3 regions of the Bacillus smithii genome follow, and region 2 is predicted to be linked to each of the others. Evidence: riboswitches for the same ligand, from Rfam matches in the RefSeq annotation. Region 2 holds a riboswitch; each other region holds the start of a gene.

Region 1 (3,276 bases), 460 kb from region 2:
AAATTCCTCCGAGCTGTACATTTGAATCCATTCTCCATAAAGTTCATGATCACTAGCCCCCGGCAAACGGCTTAATTCTTTACCAATCTCCCAATAGCTCCACATACAAGGAAGTATAGCGGATACAAGTTCCGCAAGCGTACCATTTTGGCCGACATGCAGCATATAATGCGTATAAGCCAGTGTAGTGGAAGAAGGTTTGGCTTTTTCAAGCTCCTCTTCGCAAATGTCAAATCGTTTCGCATATTGGCGGTGAAGAGACATCTCCTCATTGATGGTGGAATGCAAAAGCGCTGAAAATTTCCCCATTGTTTCTACATCATCAGCCTTAACGGCACCCAATGCAAATAATTTGGAATATTGAATCAAGTATAGGTAGTCTTGAATCATATAAAATCGAAATTTTCTTGGATCAAGAGAGCCATCTCCCATTTCCTGTACAAAGGGATGAGAATGATTCTTTCTCCAAATAGGTTGTATTTTTTCGTATAATCTTTTACTAAATTTCATCATAGCCACTCCTTTTTTCCATCGGATTTCGTATGACACCATTGATAAATAAAGGTCAACATGACTTTCGTATAATCGACCAATTGATCAATCGATATATGTTCATTCACAGCATGAGCGTTGTGCAAATCACCCGGTCCATAAATCGCTGTAGAAATACCGGCTTCACCTAGCCATCCACCGTCAGTGACTGTTTGGGACACATCTATGATAGGATCGGTTTTACAAACGTCTCGGTGCGAACGGGCTAACAATTGTACTCCGGGATGCGTAGGATCCACTTCCAGCGATGGAAAAATTTCACCGCGATCTTCAATCATGGAAGTGCCCCCCCATTTAAAAGTGGGGGGATTTTCTCTTAACCACACATCTCCTTGAGCTACCATTTTTAGATGCTCCTCGATTTCTTTTGCAACCTCTTCATAAGATTCATTCGGATAATAATGGACCGTGATCCATAATCGGCATTCATCCGCAATAAAAGCGGCATGTCTTCCGCCCTCAATCACTGCCGGGTTAATGGTATTGGATCCCGGAGGGAATCCCGGATAACTTTTCGTTACAGCCCAATGACGTTCCAGCTCCTGTAACCCCTCTATTACTTTCATCATTTTTTCAATCGCGTTTGCGCCAAACAATCTCCCACCGGCATGGATCATGTTTCTTCTCATTGCATCGTGAAACGTTTCTTTACTTTTAACAGTGATCCAGCCGGTAATAACACCGCCTTGTCCTTGAATATGTAAGTCGCTTGTATCTACAACAACTGCAAAATCAGCCTTGTACCCGCGTTTACAGCATTGCAGCGTTCCTGCTTCGCCTACTTCCTCCCCAATAACCGATTGAAAGATGAGATCCCCTGGCAATTCAATCTCTGCTTCACGAAGCAATTGAATAGCAAACAGTGCTCCGGCTAGCCCGCCCTTCATATCTGCAGCACCACGCCCCACTACTACTCCGTCTTTCACTACTGGTTTAAAAGGATTCACTTCCCAGTCCTCATTTTCATCCACTTCTGCGACGTCAATATGACCATTTACAATCAGACTCTTATAATTTTGGGAGTTCTTTCCTTTTAAAACTCCCACCACATTAGGATCACCGGGATAAACATCCCACATATCAATCTTAAAACCTAGGTTCTTCAAGAATTCTGCCACAAATGATTGCGCTTCTTTTGTATTTCTGGCCGGCGGGGCAGGAGTTCTAAAAGAAATAAGCTTTTTCAATAGATCAATCAATTCTTGTTTTCGTTGATCGACTTGTTCAACAATCCGATGTAAATTTTGGCTCACCGAATACTCTCCCCCTTATATGCATAAAAAAACCACTTCTTGTTCAAAGAAGTGGCGACGGCATCATCCAATCGAAAAACAAAGCATGTCTTTCGAAAAAGATGACGACAACACCGCTTCCCTACGCTAGTATTACCTAGTTCAGGTGATAAGGGTTAAGGCCATTATGCCTCTCTCAGCTTTTCAAAAGCACCCCTAGTGGTGTATAACGATTCGATTTTATAAAAATTTTCCCGAAAATCGTAATAATGACTATTTTTGTTCATTTTAACATATCAAGACTACTTGTTCAATTGCACAGGAGGATTCGTATGACCTAGCAGCCCCAATATTTTTCCAATAAGCAAACTCTACTCTGATTTAGAATGAAATCCACACTGAAATGGATTATAGAAACCCTTCATCTTAAGAATTTTACGAGCTCACTTTCCCTTCAAAAACCAATTCTTTTAAAGGTTTTCTCGTATTTGGATTTTCACGCTTCTGCAAGTTTTCATCAAGTATTTCTTTTTCGCCTTGATAACCAATAGCAATCACGGCATGTAGATCAAAATTTTGCGGAATATTTAACAATCTGCGAGCCTCCTCTCGATCAAATCCTCCAATGGCATGTGTTACAAGACCGAGCAAAGTGGCCTGAATTGCTAAATATCCCCAAGCAGCGCCAGTGTCGAACGCATGTGCACCATTAGGATCACCATTCTCTCTTTGTTTGTTTGAAGCAACTAGAACAAGAACGGGAGCTTTTTCTGCCCAAGTTCGATTAAAAGGATGAAGAAATTGGTGGAAAGTTGTTAATTGCTCAGATGTTTTCGCCACAATAAAACGCCAAGGCTGGTCATTATAGGAAGAAGGGGCCCAATGAGCTGCTTCAAGTACACTATACAAATCTTCATCAGAAACTTTTCGATCGGAAAATGCGCGAGGAGACCAGCGATTTAAAAATAAAGGATTAACGGAATGCGCAGCTTTTCGAAATTCTTTCACTTCATTGTATAGCTGTTCGACAGGATTTACAGTTAAACTCATTTAATATACCCCTTTTCAAATTTAAATGATGATTACGAATCTTCGTTTCTGTTTCGTTCTAAAGCCGTTATAAACTGTCTATTCTTTCAGTCGGCCTATCCGTGCTTAAAAGGCTTAAGGTTCGATAAAAAATTTTTACCGGAATGATCTTTTAGAGGCTGATTTTTGAATATCAGTGACTCGATTTTTTGTAAGAGGAAATCTCTTTTTCTCCGTAATATCCAATTGGGTAATCTCTCCTTCATGTATCGTAATTAATATGGATCCATAATCTAAATTATTAATTGCTGCAAGAATTTCGTTTAGCTTTGAATCGTTATAAGTAGACATAAGGTTCCTCCTCATTCATTATAAATTCTATTATTCTTATTAATTAACTCGCCTTTAACGTAATAAAAGTGAAAACATTCTCTCTTAAGAATAAACCGTTGTCGAATAACCA
Region 2 (3,276 bases):
TGGTAAGCCACCATTCGAATTACCAGGCACTTGTGTTTTTGAACGAACGAATGCGATTAAAGATTCGATTGAAAAATGCCTGGATAAAAAAGGGGACTCCTCTACTTGAAAATTTGTTCAGAATAGTCAGAAATGTGGATAACTATAAGGAAGATTATCAACTCGTAAAACGTTGGGATACACGATTTAAAAGGATTGCCACCATTATGGAACCTTCTGAGAATAAAACAAGTTTTTGGGTCGAAAACAGATTGAAGCAATATTTAAACCAAATGGAAAAAGAGCTTAATCGGAAAGAAGATCAACCGTTTGTAGAGAACCTATTAAAGTATAGTAAAGGATTTTGGAAAGGACTTTTCACCTTTTATGATTATCCACTTATACCGAGAACGAATAATGATTTAGAACTCTTTTTTAGAAGAATAAAGCAAAAACACCGAAGAATCACAGGTAGTCGGACTTGGAATCGATATATTATCCGACACGGTGAAAACATTGTATTTGTAGAAAATGTCTCTAATGAACAGGAAGGGCTACAAATGATAAAAAATGTTAATTATTCAGCATATAAAACTGAAGCGAATAAATGGGAACAACGTATTGGCGAGCATATAAAACAAAGAAGATTCAAAAAAGAACCAAATGAATATTTAAACACTATTGAAGAGAAATGGAAAAGGCACAACTAATTTATTGTGTTGGTTGTGCCGTCTAAGAAAAAAAATCTATTTTCATGTTCATATAGGAACTCAAGATATTACCTATTTGATATCCAGCCAACTTGTACTGGATCGCCTTCAGACAAACTTGAAATTATTTGATGCTCTTCAACACTTTAAGCAAGATCAAGCAGTGGTTGAAACCGAGCTAAAACCAGTCCGGCTATCCATCCGCTGCCCGTCATTATAAAGGAGGAAGTTGTATGTTTGAAAAATGGGCAGTTGCATTGGCAGACCAAATCAAAAAAATAAATCCTGAAGAAACAGAACCTCATGACGTACTCGTATTCGGGTTTACGATTCTATTCAATCTTCTTTTTACGTTTCTTCTTTTGCTGATTGTTGGCTGGATCATCGGAGTGCCGCTGTTGACTGTTGAAGTGACGTTGTCTTTTATGATTCTTCGGATATTGACGGGCGGCGCCCATTTAGATCGCTCTATCGCCTGTTCGATTACAAGCTCGCTTCTTGTTCTGACGTTCGTTTGGCTCCCTGTATCGCCTATTTTACTTTTTTGCTACTTTGTTGTCAGTCTCATGTTGATCGCAAGATTTGCTCCTTACTATGAACCGCATCAAATCAAACATTCAAAGCAGTGGGAACAAAAAAAGAAACTTGCTGCTATATTGTGGGTTATCTTTACCTTTGTCATCTACTATATTTTTTCCGCGCCCGGTTTCGTGTTCGGCGCATTGCTGCAAGCCCTTTTGCTGACACCGGCAGGCATCAAGTTTATCCATAAATTAAACAATTTCACCATGAAAGGAGGTGAATATTATGAAAAAAGCAGCTAAAATTTTATCTAACACTACCCGTGTAATGGCAAATGTATTTGTTCAAGCTTCCAGCCCGCTCGCACATGCACCTAAGATCCCCGAAAGCCTGAAGAAAGCAAAATAATTGCTTATTCTAAAAGATGGACATCATCTCTTTAGAAGGCCTCCCGCTACACTTCCGGGGCGCCTTCTTTATTTTTTCCCCATTCCCTTTTTCAACGACACAACATTTCGCCACCTTCTTTCACCTATCGTCCAGAAACTTTGAAACGACTATTGACAACCTTTCAATATGGATTTAAGATTTTGATAAAGAAAAATATTCCTTATTATTTTAAATTTTTTCATTGGGATCGTAAAACAATGATCATAAACAAATAAGAGCCACTAGGGGTGCCGATAGTGATCGGCTGAGATTAAAGTGATACTTTAAAACCCTTCGAACCTGATCTGGTTGATACCAGCGTAGGAAAGTGGAGTATAATTTCATTATACTTGAGAGCATTTAGCCCACTTTCCAACATAGGAAAGTGGGTTTTTTACTGCACAGAATTGGTTAAAAAGTTTTCCCATTCAACTTTCATCAAGGAGAAAATGGCGATGAAAAAAGCGCTGCACGTCATTTCCACAGGAAAACAGAGTTTTGAAGATTGGCTTTCGATCACCGTGCGAATTCAACCATGGGTGGATTTTATTCATATTCGAGAGCGTAGTTGGAGTACAGAGATGATCAAAAAAGGAGTTGCAGATTTAGAAAAACATGGAGTTCCGTTAACGAAAATCATTCTGAACAGTCAACCGGATTTAGCTTTACAGCTTGGTGTTCCTGGTGTGCACTTTCCGGAAAAGTCTCACGAGGAAAGAGATCATGGTCGTTTCTTAACAAAGGGGTATTCCGTACATAGCGTCGAATCAGCCATGGATAAACAAAAGCGAGGCGCTCAATACCTCATTTTTGGACATATTTATCCCACTAAAAGCAAACCAGGTCTCCCTCCGAGAGGATTGGCTGCTTTGAAAGCCGTTTCTTCAGCAGTCCAAATCCCCGTTATCGCCATTGGCGGCATTACTCCTCAACGCGTTCCCGAGTGTCTGGCAGCCGGAGCGTCGGGAGTGGCGGTTCTATCCGGAGTGTATGAAGCCGAGTTTCCTGAACAAGCGGCTAAAGCTTACAAACAATCATTATGGGAGGGGCGTCACCATGCAGAAATATGATGTCATTATTATAGGCGGCGGCATCAATGGCGGCTCGATCGCCTATCAGTTGTCAAAACGCAACTATCGCGTTGCTGTACTGGAAAAAGAACGAATTGCTTCTGAAGCATCAAGCGCGGCAGCCGGAATGCTGGGAGCACAAGTAGAACCGAGAATAGACGGAGCCTTTTTTGATTTCGCCCGCAAAAGCCGCGATTATTTTGATCAATTGGTTCCTGAGATCGAACAAGTTTCCGACCAGCCTGTTGAGTTTCTTAAAAATGGTATGTTGCGGATCGCGTTCAGCGAAGAAGAAGCAAACATGCTGAAAGAAAGAATCGCCTGGCAGCAGGAACAAGGAGAGCCGGCAGAATGGCTTTCAGCCGATCAAGTATATCAAATGGAACCAGAATTGAAAGCCGAAATAGTCGGTGCCGCTTCTTTTCCAAAGGATGGACAAGTCATGCCAGCTCAGCTCACAAAAGCTTTTTTCAAAGGAGCTTCCAATTTAGGAGCAGATATTTATGAATTTACATGGGTCAAAGAATTATTGGAACAAAACGGAAAAATAACAGGAGTAGAAACAA
Region 3 (3,276 bases), 880 kb from region 2:
CCATTCTCGCCTTTTTGTTTCGAAAACAGCTCACCACCTCGGCAGTTCTCAAAGAAAAGCTGCTCGCTTTGGATGAAAAAAAAGAAATAACCAATGCAGTACTTTTGAAAAAATGTTTGTCCGTCCTGCTTATCACGATTGTCGGCTTTTTTTTCCATCCGCTTCTGCATGTTGAAACAGCCGTGATCGCTCTGTTAGGAGCTTTCATACTGTTGTTATGGACGGGAGGAGAATATTTGGAATCAGCTTTGAAAAAGGTGGAGTGGACAACCCTTTTCTTCTTTATAGGACTGTTTGTCATTGTGGGCGGGCTGGTCGAAACAGGACTTATTTCCGCACTCGGCAAAAAGGCGATAGAAATAACCGGCGGGAATGTGACGATCGCATCGTTTTTGATTTTATGGCTAAGCGCGATTGTTTCGGCGTTTGTCGATAATATTCCTTTCGTTTCCACCATGATCCCGCTTGTCCAAACGATGGGCGATTTGGGAATTAAGAATCTCGAACCGCTGTGGTGGAGTTTATCTCTTGGTGCCTGTCTTGGCGGAAATGGTACGTTGATCGGCGCCAGCGCCAACTTAATCGTAGCCGGTCTTGCCGCCCAACTAGGCGTCAAAATCACCTTCACTTCGTTTTTAAAAATCGGATTTCCGCTTATGCTTATTTCGATTCTTATCTCAAGCGTCTATATTTATCTTCGTTATTTATGGTAGACCGAAAGAGAAGCCGGCACATCTTTTCCTATCAAAACAGGAGGGTTCTGTTGTCCCTTTTGATGTCGTTGAAAGACAAGAGCCCCGGCCTCTACCAATAGATTCAAAGGCGCAGGGCTCTGCCATTGGAATGGAATCGGTTTAAGGCTAAGCTTTCATCCGCATCCGTTCGGGGAGGGTTTGAATCGAATGGATAACGTCATCCAGCTTCGTCTCCACACGATACAACAGATAAAATGTCACCACGATCGGAAACCCTACATCTTGGATGAATGAAAGTAATTGTTCCATTTTCCCCCTCCTATTCTTCGTCAATGTTCGGAAAGAATGATCCCGCATGAACCTATCATACGGGATCATTCATCATGGATGGACCGGAAATTACTCAAGTGAATAGTCAGTAGTATTACGTTCTACCAACCGCGCACCTTGGATTCCAACCAATGAACCGTTTGGCGTTTGGAAAATGTTAGCCGCGATGATGCTGGTCATGGCCATTTTCATCTCTGCAGGACTGAGCGTTTCTTTCGGACTGTCCACCGTAATGGACGCTGTTTTCCCAAGTTCCGTTTTAAACTGCAGTTCAAGCGTTTTAGCCATATTTCTCCCCTCCTTCATTCATTACAAAATGTCCGACTGATCACTGCGTTCGACTCTCACAAGCGGCTTATCCGACAACGAACCTAAAGCATTGGCAGCTTGGCTCAACTGATCCGGTGTCGCTTCCAACCGGATGTTGGAAAAAGTCTTCGCTTTATAAACCGGCTTTCCTTTTTCATCCAAACCATAATCGAACACCAACCGCAAACTCGATGCTTTCAAATTAGCTTCTGCCATGTTCTCCCCTCCTTTCACTCCTTATATAGAAAAAAATGTCCGGACAAGACACCATAAGCAGCTCTATATCTCAAAAACTTAGAAAACTCAAAACCCGGCATATGCACTCTTCTGTTTAAACCCCTTGTCAAGAAAAGATTTTTCAGTCATACTAAAAAATAGAAAATGGAATAACGTAACCACAATCAGCGGAAAGTTGAATCTTGCGCTGATAGGTCCAAGATGAGAATTTGTAGGGGAGCCGGTAGTGCCGGCTGAGAAAGCATCCGCTAGATGCTGACCCTTCGAACCTGATCTGGTTGATGCCAGCGTAGGGAACATATTCTCAAACAGGCGGTTTTTTCTTGTTTGAAAATATGGCGTTCGGGATCAACCCGGACGCTTTTCTTTTGTTCCCATTTGCCTCCATGAAAAGATTGACTTTTGCCTGATTGCGGTTCAACATCTTAAAAAATAGATTAGGAGGAACAAAAATGAAAAAATGGCTTCTTGCTCTGTCGGCTGTTTTTCTTCTTGCCGGCTGTGGCCAACAAGGGGGAAAAGATCAAACAGCCAAAGACACGAAAGATGTAAAAAAAGTGTCTGTTGTACTTGACTGGACGCCCAACACCAACCACACCGGTCTTTACGTGGCGAAAGAAAAAGGATTTTTCCAAAAGCACGGTCTTGATGTCACGATTTTGCAGCCGGGAGAAAGCGGACCGAATCAACTGGTAGCTTCCGGAAAAGCTCAATTTGGGATCAGCTCGCAAGAAGAGGTAACACAAGCGCGTGCACAAGGGATTCCGCTCGTATCCATCGCAGCTGTGATCCAGCATAATACATCCGGATTTGCTTCTCCTGTAGCAAAGCATATCCAATCACCGAAAGACTTTGAAGGAAAAACATACGGCAGCTGGGGATCTCCTGTTGAAAAAGCGGTTATACAATCGATCATGCAGCTGCAAAAAGCTGATGTTAACAAAGTGAAATTTCTCAATATCGGTAATACCGACTTTTTAACCGCTGTAAAACGGGATGTTGACTTTGCCTGGATTTTTTACGGATGGGAAGGAATCGACGCCGAATTAAAAGGGGAAAAACTCAACATGTTGTATTTGAAGGATTTTTCCAAAAAACTAGATTACTACACCCCTGTCATCATCACGAACGAAAAACTGATTCAAACCCAGCCCGATATCGCCAAAAAATTTATGGCTGCTGTTTCTGAAGGCTATACGTATGCCATCGACCATCCAAAAGAAGCGGCCAATTTGTTGTTAAAAGGAGCTCCCGATTTGGATAAAAAGCTCGTCATGAAAAGCCAAGAATGGCTTTCCCCAAGATATCAAGATGATGCTCCACGCTGGGGAGAGCAAAAGAAAGAAGTTTGGGAAAACTACGCTGATTGGATGTACGACCATCACGTATTAGACAAGCGAATTGACGTCCAAAAAGCCTTCACGAATCAATTCTTGCCGAATGCAAAAGGAGGAGAAAAATGAGCAATTCATTAGTCAGTATTCAAATCATTCCCCATACCAAAAATGGAGAAGACGTGATCCCCTATGTGGATGAAGCGATAGAAGTGATAGCCAACTCAGGAGTGAAATATGAAGTCCATCCGCTGGAAACGACAATGGAAGGAAACTTGGAAGATTTACTTCCCATTATTCAAAAAATGAATGAAAAAATGGTGGAAGCAGGATGTCCAAGCGTCATTTCACAGGTGAAGATTTTATTTCGG

Evidence for each region. A riboswitch is a leader RNA that binds a small molecule or an ion and turns the genes downstream of it on or off. The one in region 2 is predicted to bind thiamine pyrophosphate.
Region 1: another riboswitch for thiamine pyrophosphate. It lies ahead of BSM4216_RS05085 (acetylornithine deacetylase); the one in region 2 lies ahead of BSM4216_RS02840 (DUF561 domain-containing protein).
Region 3: another riboswitch for thiamine pyrophosphate. It lies ahead of BSM4216_RS14530 (ABC transporter substrate-binding protein); the one in region 2 lies ahead of BSM4216_RS02840 (DUF561 domain-containing protein).

What each region holds. Positions count from the first base shown of each region.
Region 1 is NZ_CP012024.1:1,061,782-1,065,057, reverse strand. Features, by position in the region: gene tenA (thiaminase II) at 1-510, opposite strand, end outside; gene BSM4216_RS05085 (acetylornithine deacetylase) at 510-1,805, opposite strand; TPP riboswitch at 1,907-2,012, opposite strand; gene BSM4216_RS05080 (nitroreductase family protein) at 2,220-2,834, opposite strand; gene BSM4216_RS05075 (YezD family protein) at 2,970-3,164, opposite strand.
Region 2 is NZ_CP012024.1:604,504-607,779, reverse strand. Features, by position in the region: gene BSM4216_RS02855 (transposase) at 1-109, shown strand, start outside; gene BSM4216_RS02850 (hypothetical protein) at 207-689, shown strand; gene BSM4216_RS02845 (accessory gene regulator ArgB-like protein) at 923-1,513, shown strand; gene BSM4216_RS16085 (AgrD family cyclic lactone autoinducer peptide) at 1,497-1,619, shown strand; TPP riboswitch at 1,875-1,984, shown strand; gene BSM4216_RS02840 (DUF561 domain-containing protein) at 2,096-2,710, shown strand; gene thiO (glycine oxidase ThiO) at 2,697-3,276, shown strand, end outside.
Region 3 is NZ_CP012024.1:3,094,474-3,097,749, forward strand. Features, by position in the region: gene BSM4216_RS14510 (ArsB/NhaD family transporter) at 1-713, shown strand, start outside; gene BSM4216_RS14515 (YvrJ family protein) at 861-1,004, opposite strand; gene BSM4216_RS14520 (DUF2922 domain-containing protein) at 1,095-1,313, opposite strand; gene BSM4216_RS14525 (DUF1659 domain-containing protein) at 1,335-1,550, opposite strand; TPP riboswitch at 1,775-1,884, shown strand; gene BSM4216_RS14530 (ABC transporter substrate-binding protein) at 2,024-3,034, shown strand; gene BSM4216_RS14535 (MTH1187 family thiamine-binding protein) at 3,031-3,276, shown strand, end outside.